DNA from 3 places in the Kitasatospora sp. MBT66 genome. Region 1 is predicted to be linked to each of the others. Evidence: riboswitches for the same ligand, from Rfam matches in the RefSeq annotation. Region 1 holds a riboswitch; each other region holds the start of a gene.
The links. Region 1 has a riboswitch for cyclic di-AMP ahead of BI06_RS35305 (LysM peptidoglycan-binding domain-containing M23 family metallopeptidase). Riboswitches for the same ligand answer to the same signal wherever they lie in the genome.
Positions count from the first base shown of each region.

Region 2: linked by a shared signal. The riboswitch ahead of BI06_RS55325 (transglycosylase family protein) and the one ahead of BI06_RS35305 (LysM peptidoglycan-binding domain-containing M23 family metallopeptidase) in region 1 are both predicted to bind cyclic di-AMP.
Region 3: linked by a shared signal. The riboswitch ahead of BI06_RS10905 (M23 family metallopeptidase) and the one ahead of BI06_RS35305 (LysM peptidoglycan-binding domain-containing M23 family metallopeptidase) in region 1 are both predicted to bind cyclic di-AMP.

Region 1 is NZ_JAIY01000015.1:25,983-29,248, forward strand. Features, by position in the region: gene BI06_RS35300 (MFS transporter) at 1-755, opposite strand, end outside; cyclic di-AMP (ydaO/yuaA leader) riboswitch at 1,067-1,230, shown strand; gene BI06_RS35305 (LysM peptidoglycan-binding domain-containing M23 family metallopeptidase) at 1,234-2,292, shown strand; gene BI06_RS35310 (DUF2470 domain-containing protein) at 2,553-3,266, opposite strand, start outside.
Region 2 is NZ_JAIY01000020.1:179,406-182,671, reverse strand. Features, by position in the region: gene BI06_RS55325 (transglycosylase family protein) at 112-1,389, opposite strand; cyclic di-AMP (ydaO/yuaA leader) riboswitch at 1,376-1,543, opposite strand; gene BI06_RS41850 (hypothetical protein) at 1,809-3,266, shown strand, end outside.
Region 3 is NZ_JAIY01000004.1:939,107-942,372, forward strand. Features, by position in the region: gene BI06_RS10895 (alpha/beta fold hydrolase) at 1-741, opposite strand, end outside; gene BI06_RS10900 (YiaA/YiaB family inner membrane protein) at 849-1,139, opposite strand; cyclic di-AMP (ydaO/yuaA leader) riboswitch at 1,385-1,556, shown strand; gene BI06_RS10905 (M23 family metallopeptidase) at 1,569-2,438, shown strand; gene BI06_RS47945 (hypothetical protein) at 2,502-3,266, opposite strand, start outside.

The DNA.
Region 1 (3,266 bases):
ACCACGATGAAGGCGGCGCCGAGCAGGAGGCCGGCCGCGCCGGTGACCCAGACCGTGGCGGAGAGGCCGCCCCCGGCGGCGGTCAGCGCATAGGTGATCGAGCCGAGCGCGAGAGCGGCCAGCACCGCGCCGAGCACGTCGAACCGCCCGGTCGAGCTCTCGTCGCGGCTCTCCGGGACGTGCCGGGCGGCCACCGCGATCACCATCGCGGCCAGCGGCAGGTTCAGCAGGAAGATCCAGCGCCAGCCCGGGCCGTCCACCAGCCAGCCGCCGAGGAACGGGCCGACCGCCGCCGAGACCCCGCCGAGGCCGGACCAGAGGCCGACCGCCGCCGAGCGGTCGTCCGGATGGAACACCGCCTGGAGCATCGCCAGCGAGCCCGGGGTGAGCAGCGCCCCGCCGATGCCCTGCACGGCGCGGGCCGCGATCAGCACCTCGATGGTCGGCGCGGCGGCGCAGGCGGCCGAGGCGGCGGCGAACCAGACCACGCCCAGCAGGAAGATCCGGCGCCGCCCGTACCGGTCGCCGAGCGCGCCGCCGAGCAGGATCAGGCCCGCCAGGGTGAGCAGATAGGCGTTCAGCGTCCATTGCAGGGCGTCGAGCTGGGCACCGAGATCGGTGCCGATCCGGGGCAGTGCGACGTTCACGACGGTTCCGTCGAGCATCGCCATGCTGGAGCCGAGCACCGTCGCCAGAAGTACCCAGCGTCCCTGCGCGGTGCCCAACCGCAGGGTGCCTGCATCGGTGGTGGTCACGGCCCATGGTGGGGCCCACGGGGCCGACGTGACAAGGGTCACCGGGGGTGTGTCGGGGATGTCCGTTCCGTGAGTGATCGTGTGCGCACTGATGACGACATCGGCGGAGGGTTGCGGATCACGTGCGCGCAGTGAATGGATTGTGTGCGTACTGTGCATGCCTTTCATGCGGAGCGTCACGGTGTTCCGGACTTTGGTCCCGGGCTCCGGAGATCGACATTGCTTCACCCGAACGGATGGGTTTTAGTTCAGCGACCGCCCGGCGTCAGCCCGGGTGGCCACCGGGTGGAACGCCTAGTCCTGCCGCTGCCCGGTGGTTCGCAACGAACTCTGTACGGCAGGAGCGGGGGACCCACAGGTAAGTCGCCGGACCCGAATTGACGGTCCGGCTTGGGGTGAAGCCGCATTTCTCTGCGGCCGGGCAACTCCAGCCCGAACCCGACAGCTCACCTCGCAGGCGTCGGAGAGGACAGCTTCCATGCCCGCACAGGCTCGTCGTATCGCCATGCCCCGCGCCGTCCGCATCGGCATCGCCACCGCCGTCACCGGCGCCGCCTTCGCCCTCCCGCTGGTGACCACCGTCACCGCCCAGGCGCACGAGGCCCCGGCCGCCGGCCACTCGCAGCAGACCAGCACCTGGACCGGCGCCGCCAGCGTCGACGCCGCGCCGGCCGCTGCCGAGAACGCCCCGGCCGCCCCGGCTGCCGCCGCCGCTCCCGCCGCCGAGGCCGCTCCGGCCGCCCCGGTCGACTACAAGGTCGTCGGCGGGGACACCCTGTCGAAGATCGCCGACGCGAAGAACGTCGAGGGTGGCTGGAAGGCGCTGTTCGAGCACAACCGCTCGGTCATCGGCGCCAACCCGAACCTCATCTTCCCGGGTCAGCACCTCGCGCTCGGCGCCAAGGCCGCCGAGGCCGCGAAGCCCGCCGCCCCGGCCGAGGCCGCCAAGCCGGCCGCCCCCGCCGCCAAGGCGCAGACCTCGCAGGACTCGGTGAAGCCGGCCGCTCCGGCCGCGAAGCCGGCGGCCCCGGCTGCCAAGCCCGCCGCCAAGCCTGCCCCCCAGCCCGCCGTTCAGGCCGTCGTCGCCCCGGTCGCGAAGCCGGCCACCGCGGCTCCGGTCGCCGCCACCTCCGGCTTCTTCGCCCCGCTGGCCAACCCGAAGCTCGGCACCGCCTACGGCGTGGCCGGCTCGATGTGGGCCTCCGGCCACCACACCGGCGCCGACTTCGTCGCTGCCACCGGCACCCCGCTGCGCGCGGTCGCGGCCGGCACCGTGGTGAAGGCCGGCAACGGCGGCGCCTACGGCAACGAGGTCGAGATCAAGCTCGCCGACGGCAAGTACGCCGAGTACGCGCACCTGTCCTCGATCGGTGTGTCCATCGGTCAGACCGTCACCGCCGGCCAGCAGATCGGCCTCTCCGGTGCGACCGGCAATGTGACCGGCCCGCACCTGCACTTCGAGATCCGCACCGGCTCGGAGTACGGCTCGGACATCGATCCGATCGCCTACCTGCGGGCGCACGACGTCGCGATCTGACCTCGGTCGGATCATCTGCCTCCGCCGGATGCGGGGCGAAACGACCTCCCGGAATGGTCATGTCGGGTGACCGCTGGACCGGGTGGACGCCGCATCCGAGTGGATCGACGGGCGCGGGACACGCCCGTCCTGCCGGCCGGCCCGGCTCACGAGACTTCTCGTGGGCCGGGCCGGCCGTCGTCGTGCCCGGGGTCCGCTGCGGCGGAGTTGATCAGGCTTCAGAGTTGGTTCGGGGTAGCCCGGTTCTGCTTCCGGTGGGTTCAGGAACTGTGGGCGGCCGGCTCCTGCTCGGCGGCGGACAGCAGTTGGTGCACCCGGTGGCCGAACTCGTCGGCGTCGCGGGCCGGTTCGAGGAAGACCAGGCGGACGTCGCGGTGGCCGTGCGGGTGGTCCAGGCGGAGCACCAGGCCGTACCGGTCGAGCGCGAGCGGGCGGACGTCGGGGCGGTCGGTGAGCAGCGCCGGGTCGAGCAGCCGGGTGAGCACGGCGAGCGCGTCGGGGTGGTCGTCGGCGAGGTGGGTGAGAAGTCCGGCCTCGTAGCGGGCCAGCGGGTCGGGGGCGGCCGCCGCGAGGTCGGCGCCGGTGATCGCGGTGGTGCCGTACGGGGTCGAGAGCACGGCGTGCGCGACGTCCAGGCGCAGGTGCACGCTGAGGCCGTCGTCGGCGAGGTGGGCGAGGTGGAGCCGGCCGGCCAGGGTGAGACGCCCGCGGACCCGGTCGCGGACGGCCACCGGGGCGATGTCGGTGAGGTCGAGCACGACGGCGAGGCCGTCCTGCTCGCGGGCGGCGGCGGAGGTCACCGGGGAGTCGAGCGGCGCGCGCAGCCGGAGCCGGGAGCCGTGCACCGAGACGGGGGTGGAGAGTTCGTGCTGCTCGCCGCCGGCGCGGAGGACCACCGAGGAGGTGGCGGTCAGCAGGCTGCCGATCCGTTCGGCGGCGGTGGGCTCGGGAATCTCGGCATCGTGCTGCGGGTG
Region 2 (3,266 bases), on a different contig from region 1:
CCCGGGCCCCTCGGCGTTCCGCTCTGCCCTCCGCGGAGGTGCCGTCCGCGGGCCTGCCTCGGCCCCCGGGGGAGGAGCGACGACTCTCCCGGGGGCCGAGGTACTACCGGATCAGACCCGGCCGGCGAAGTCCGGCGCCCAGTTGGCGACGGTCTGGACCCGCACGCCCGAGCTCGGGTTGGCGGCCTCGACGTACTTGCCGTCGCCGATGTAGAGCGCGACGTGGTAGACGCCGGAGTCCTGGCCGTTGTTGGACCAGAACAGCAGGTCGCCGGCCTTGAGCGAGTCCAGCGAGACGTGCGTGGACGCGGCGGCCTGGTCGGCGGCGACGCGCGGGACGGAGATGCCCGCGGCGCGCAGCGCGGCCTGGGTCAGGCCGGAGCAGTCCCAGCCGCCGTTGCCGGTGCCGCCGTAGACGTAGGCCTGGCCGACCTTCGACTGGGCGAAGGAGACGGCGGCGGCCATGCTGCCGGTGGCGGCCGGGGCGGGGGCCGGGGTCTCGGCCTTCGCGGCGGGCTCGGCGGCGGGCTTGGCGGCCGTCCCGGAGCCGTTCTGCGCGTCCTTGGCGCGGTTGAACCAGTCGAAGCCCTTGCCGGACTTGTCGGCGGCCGGGGCCTTCGCCTCGGCGCGGTCGCCGAGGGCCAGGTGCTGGCCCGGGTAGATGCTGTGCGGGCCCTCGGACAGGGTGGAGCGGTTGAGCTCGTACAGCCGCTCCCAGCCGCCCTGGACGTTGTTCTTGTCGGCGATGGAGGACAGCCAGTCGCCGGCGACCACGGTGTAGTCGGCGGAGGCCTCCTGGCCCGCCTGGCGGTGCCACTTCTGCCAGTCCTGGGCGCCGGTGCGCTGCTGGGCGGCGTCGGAGGCGGCCGGGGTGTCGGCCTTCGCGGCGGGCTCGGCGGCGGGCTTGGCGGCCGGCTTCTCGGCGGGCTTGGCGGCCGGGGCCGGGGTCTTGGTGGCCGGGGCGGCGGCCGAGGTGTCCACGGCGGCGGGGGTGCCGCCCTTGGTCAGACCGGCCTGGACCGAGCAGACCGGCCAGGCGCCGGGGCCCTGCACGGCGAGCACCTTCTCGGCGATCGCGATCTGCTGGTCCTTGGTGGCGAGGTCGGCACGGGCGGCGAAGGAGGTGCCGCCGAACTCGGCCCAGGTGGAGTTGGTGAACTGGAGGCCGCCGTAGAAGCCGTTGCCGGTGTTGATGCTCCAGTTGCCGGTGCTCTCGCACTGGGCGACCTTGTCCCAGGTGGCGACGGAGGCGGCCGAGGCGGTGCCGGCGGTGAGGCAGGGGATGGTGAGGCCGATGCCCGCGACGCCGAGGGCGGCGATCGCGCGGCGGGTGCGGCCGGACAGACGGGTGCCGTTGGTGGGCAGCATGAAGACGTGGTCCTCTCCCACGCCTGCGAGGTGAGCTGTCGGATTCGGGCTGGAGTTGCCCGGCCGCGCTGTGGACGCGGCTTCACCCCTAGCCCGGGTCCGGTCCGTGGACCGGTCCTGGGCGAACTACCTGTGGTTCCCCCGCTCCTGCCGTGATGTATTGCGCTGCCAGCACGCCCGACGGCAGGACTCGGCGTCGCGGACGGGCTGGGTCCGTGTGGCCACGAACGGGGAGCACGTTAAGCAGAGCCGGCTTCAAACCGCAAACATGTGTGACTACCGTCACAGTTTACGAAAGCCGTGCTGAACCGCTGTCCTTCATGATCAGAAATGACCGATTTCCAGCAACGCCCGTCATGGCCAACACAACTGCCTATGCTTCAGAGCGTCGGCGCCATGCCGGCGCCGACGCAGCCGCCCGGGGGGAGGGCTACGCACCGATGGGCATCGACGAGGAGCCGGACGCCGCCCGTCCGGCCGCCAGGCCGCGCGGGGCGCATCGCAGGGCAAAGCATCGCAGACCGGACATCCCACCCGAACCACCCCGAACTCCCGTAAGCCGCCGCGCATTACTGCGCTGGCTGGCCGTCGGCACCGCCTTCGCGGCGATCAGCGGCGAGGAGGTCCTGCGCCGCTCGCTGACCGGCGAGACCCGGCTCGTCACCCCGGCCGCCGTGGTCGGCGCCGGCCCGCCCGGGGAGGGCGCCCCGATGGGCCAGGACGGCGGTCACGGCGCCGCCCCGCCGGGCGCGACCGCCGCCCCGGGCACCGGACCCCCCGAGCCGCCCGCTCCCGCGCCCACCGTCGACCAGGGCGGCCGCCGCTGGTCCGACCGGGCCGGCTGGGGCGGCGGCCCGCCCGGACCGCGCAGCGCCGTCCGGATCACCGACAAGGTCCTGCTCGACACCGACGCCGAGGTCGGCTCCCTGCTGGTCGAGCCGGGCGGCAGTCTCACCTTCGCCGCCGACCGCACCCTCACCCTCGCCGCCGCGGGCAACGTCGAGATCCGCGGCACCCTCGCCCTCGCCCCCGACGGCGACCGGGTCCACACCCTCCGCTTCCCCGCCGTCGACGAGAAGCGCTTCCAGGGTGACGGTATGAAAGTGGTCGACACCGACGTCGGCCTCTGGGTCACCGGCGCCGGCTACCTGCGGCTGGACGGCGCCGCCAAGACCGCCTGGGTCCGCGCCGAGCGCGAGCTCAGGGCCGGCGACACCGTCGTCAACCTGGCCGCCCCGCCCGCCGGCTGGCTCCCCGGCGACGAACTGGCCGTCACCCCGACCGGCCCGCCCGACCAGGACGGCTTCGCCGCCGCCTACGACCTCGTCACCGTCCGGTCCGTCAGCGGAACCACCGTCACCCTGACCACCCCGTTGAAGTACCCGCACCCCAGGGTCGCCGCCGGAGGGGGCGTCACCGTCGGTGCCGAACTGCTCAACCTCACCCGCAGCGTCCGGGTCGAGGGCAGCGCCAAGGGCCGCGCGCACGTCCACCTCACCAGCACCCGCCGGGCCGACGTCCGGCACACCGCGCTGCGCTGGGTCGGGCCGCGCGCCGACACCAAGGAGACCTGGCGGGGCCCGGACGGCACCGCGCCGGTCACCGCGCCGGTGCTCGGCCGGTACGGGCTGCACTTCCACCGGCTCGGCGACGCCACCCGGGGCACCGTGGTCGAGGGCGTGGTCGTCCGGGACGCGGGCAGCCACGCGTTCGTGCCGCACGCCAGCCACGGCATCACCTTCCGCAGCTGCGTCAGCCACGAGACCTGGGAGGACGCCTACTGGTGGGACGGTCCGCTGGACACCCGCACTCCCCAGCAGCCCTCCGACGACATCGTCTACGAGTCCTGCGTCGCCTCCCGCACCCTGCTCGAACCCAACCCCCGGGCCTACCGGCTG
Region 3 (3,266 bases), on a different contig from region 1:
CATCACCTTGCGCGCCCCGAGCGCGGCGGCCTGCCGGTCGGCGACCAGCTCCGGGTCGCCGAAGTCGGGGTCCTTGGAGCCCATCACCACCAGCGCCGGGCAGCGCACGGCCGAGGTCCAGCCGACGGGCGAGGCGTCGCCGTGCACGTAGCCGCGGGTGGCGGTCCGCCGGCCCGGGGTGCGCAGTGCGGAGACCAGTCCGGCCACGTACTCCTCGTGGTCGGCGGGCTTGGGGCCGGGGAAGGCGGCCTTGCGCAGGTAGAGCCCCCAGAACGCGGGCGAGCGGACCAGCAGCGCGCCCATCGCCCGGACCATCGCCCGCTGCAGGGCGGTGGGCGGCACGTTCTCGACGAAGGCGTCCAGCAGGACGATCCCGGCGACCCGCCCGGGGGCGTCACCGGCGGCTCTGACCACGCTGGCGCCGGTGTAGGAGTTGCCCGCCAGCACGGCCCGCTCGACGCCCAGGTGGTCCAGCAGGGCGAGCACGTCGCCGGCGATGGCGGAGGGGGAGTAGTCCTCCCAGAGGATCGAGGACTCGCCGAAGCCGCGCAGGTCCATGGTGATCACCCGGCGGCCGGCGGCGGTCAGCAGCGGGCGCAGGTGCCGGTACGCGGCCCGGCTGTCGAGCATCCCGGGGAGCAGGACGACCGGGGCGCCGTCGCCGCGCCCGGTGTCGTCGAAGGCGATCCGGCCACCGGGGAGGTCGAGGTAGCGGGTGGCGGGGGCGATGGTGCCGTTCATGGGAGCCTCCTCGGGGCGGGGCATCGGCGAGTGCCGATAGCCATAAAGCTAAGGCTAATAGCCTTAGCCGTCAAGCCCTCCCGAGCGGCGGTCCGTACCCGGCCCGGTCAGACCCCCTCCACCTTGAACGGGTCGTGCTCGGTCAGCAGCTTGTCCAGCCGGGCCTGGTCGACCCTGGTGACGAGATCGGTGGTCTCCTGCCGGTCCCGGACCACCTTGGCCAGGGTGAACGCCGAGGTGACCGTCCAGAGCAGGCCGACGGCGAGGAAGGCCCTGGTCCACGGTTCGACCGGGAGGAAGGCGATCCCGAAGCCGAGGGCGGCGCCGGAGAGGGCGAAGGACAGGACGGCCTGGATGTAGTAGGCGGCCGTGGTGCGTGACTGCATCGGTGCGCTCATGGCGCCCAGAATGGCCGCGCGGCTCCGGCCGCACATGAGTAGTCGTACTCAGATGGGACCCCGTTCGTTGACGTCCTCTCACGTTCGGTAGTGTCAGGTGTCATCAAACGTCACAAATCGCCCATCGGGCCGCGTAGCGTCCGATCCATGTCCGGTCGTCACCAACGGATGGCTTGGAATCGGGGGACTCTCGGATTAACGTTTGATAACGCAGCGCGGTCCGCAACGCCGTACCCAGACGGCACCGTGCGCCGTCGCCTAATCCCGCCGGCCGGCCCTCCGGGCAGGCCATGGGAGCCGGGGAACCATGTTCCTTGGGGTGAATCGGCCGGGTCAGGGCACCGCCCAGGCTCAGCCGTAGGAGACCTTCCTGCTCCGAACCCGTCAGCTAACCCGGTAGGCGCGAAGGAAGGAAAGGAGCGCGCCTCCGTGGCGTCGACGCACACCCAGGCACACCCGTCCGGGTCCTCCACCGGCACCCAGCTGCTCGACCATCCGGGCCCGTTCGCCGGCCACGGCCCCTTCGGCGGCCCCGCCGACGAGAGCGCCCCGCCGGCCGCCGACACCAGCCGGCACCGGATGCCCCGTCAGACCCGCGGCACCGCGCCGCTGCTCGGCGTCACCGCCGTCGCCGCCACCCTGGGCGCGACCGGCTTCGCCTCCGCCACCCCGGCCGCCGCGCCCGCCGTGGAGACCCCCGACGAGACCCCGGTCGCGCTCTCCGCCGACCCCGGCCTCGCGCTCGCGGCCCGGATCCAGCAGCAGGCCGACAGCCAGCGCACCGCCGCCGAGGAGACCGCCCGGGTCCAGGCCGCCCAGGAGGCCGAGGCCAAGCGCGCCGCCCAGGTCGCCCAGCAGGAGCAGGCCAGGCGTACCGCCGAGGAGGCCGAGAAGGCCAAGCTCGCGGCCATCAAGCTGCCGGTGCGCGACTACCGGCTCTCCGCCCACTACGGCCAGAGCGCGCGCTACTGGGCGCACCTGCACACCGGCCTCGACTTCGCCGCCGACCAGGGCGAACCCGTCTACGCGGTCGGCCAGGGCACCATCACCTCGGCCGGCTGGGCCGGCGCCTACGGCTACCGGATCGTCGAGACCCTGCCCGACGGCACCGAGATCTGGTACTGCCACCTCTCCTCGATCATCAAGGGCTCCGGCAAGGTCCTCCCCGGCCAGCAGATCGGCAAGGTCGGCGCGACCGGCAACGTCACCGGCGCCCACCTGCACGTCGAGGTCCGCCCCGGCGGCGGCGCCCCGGTCGACCCGGAGACCTGGTTCGAGCAGCGCGGCGTCACCCCCTGACCCCGCCTCCCCCGAGCAGGACGAGGGGCCCCGGCCGCACCGGCCGGGGCCCCTCGCCGTGTTCTACGCCTGCTCCGGCGCCCGCTCGTCGCCGTCCGCCGGCTCCTCGGCCTCCGCCGGCCACTCCCCGTCCGCCGGCTCCTCCTCCTGGGCCCAGGCCGCCTCCTCCTCGGCCCAGGCCGCGTCCAGCCCGGCCAGATAGGCGTCGATCTCGGCCGGCCCCGGCTCCGGCGCCAGCTCCGGGAACTCCGCCACCAGCAGCTCCGGCAGCCCCGGCACCGTCCAGGTCCCGGCCAGCTCCAGCGCCGCCATCGCCGCCGCCTCCTCGAACGCCCCGAAGTCCCCGGCCAGCTCCTCCGGCATCGGCCGGCCCAGCGCCGTCAGCTCGGCCAGGTTCCGGTAGCTGCGCCGCATCAGCCCCTGCTCCAGCAGCCGCCGCGCGCCGTCCGTGGCCATCCCGACCGCCAGCGTCCGGCCGCCGGCCTCCCAGCCCCCGTCGTCCACCGGGTCCAGCACACCGTCCGCCTCCAGCGCCGCGAACGCCGCCAGCCGCTCCTCCTCCGGCAGCTCCCGGAACCCCTCCAGCCAGGCCCGCACCGCCTCTCCGTCGGCGGTGTCCACCCCGGCCGCGCGCAGCAGCAGCGTGTACAGCCGGGGCCAGGTCACCAGGTCCGCCCGGCGCAGCAGTCCGGCCGCCACCTCGCCCTGCCACTCGGCCTCCGCGTGCAGCCGCTCCTGCCGCTTGGCGTTCAGCCGCTTCGCCGCCCGCCGGTGGTCGATCAGCAGCCGCACCGCCGCGCCGTACGCCAGCGGGTCCTGCCCCGGCTC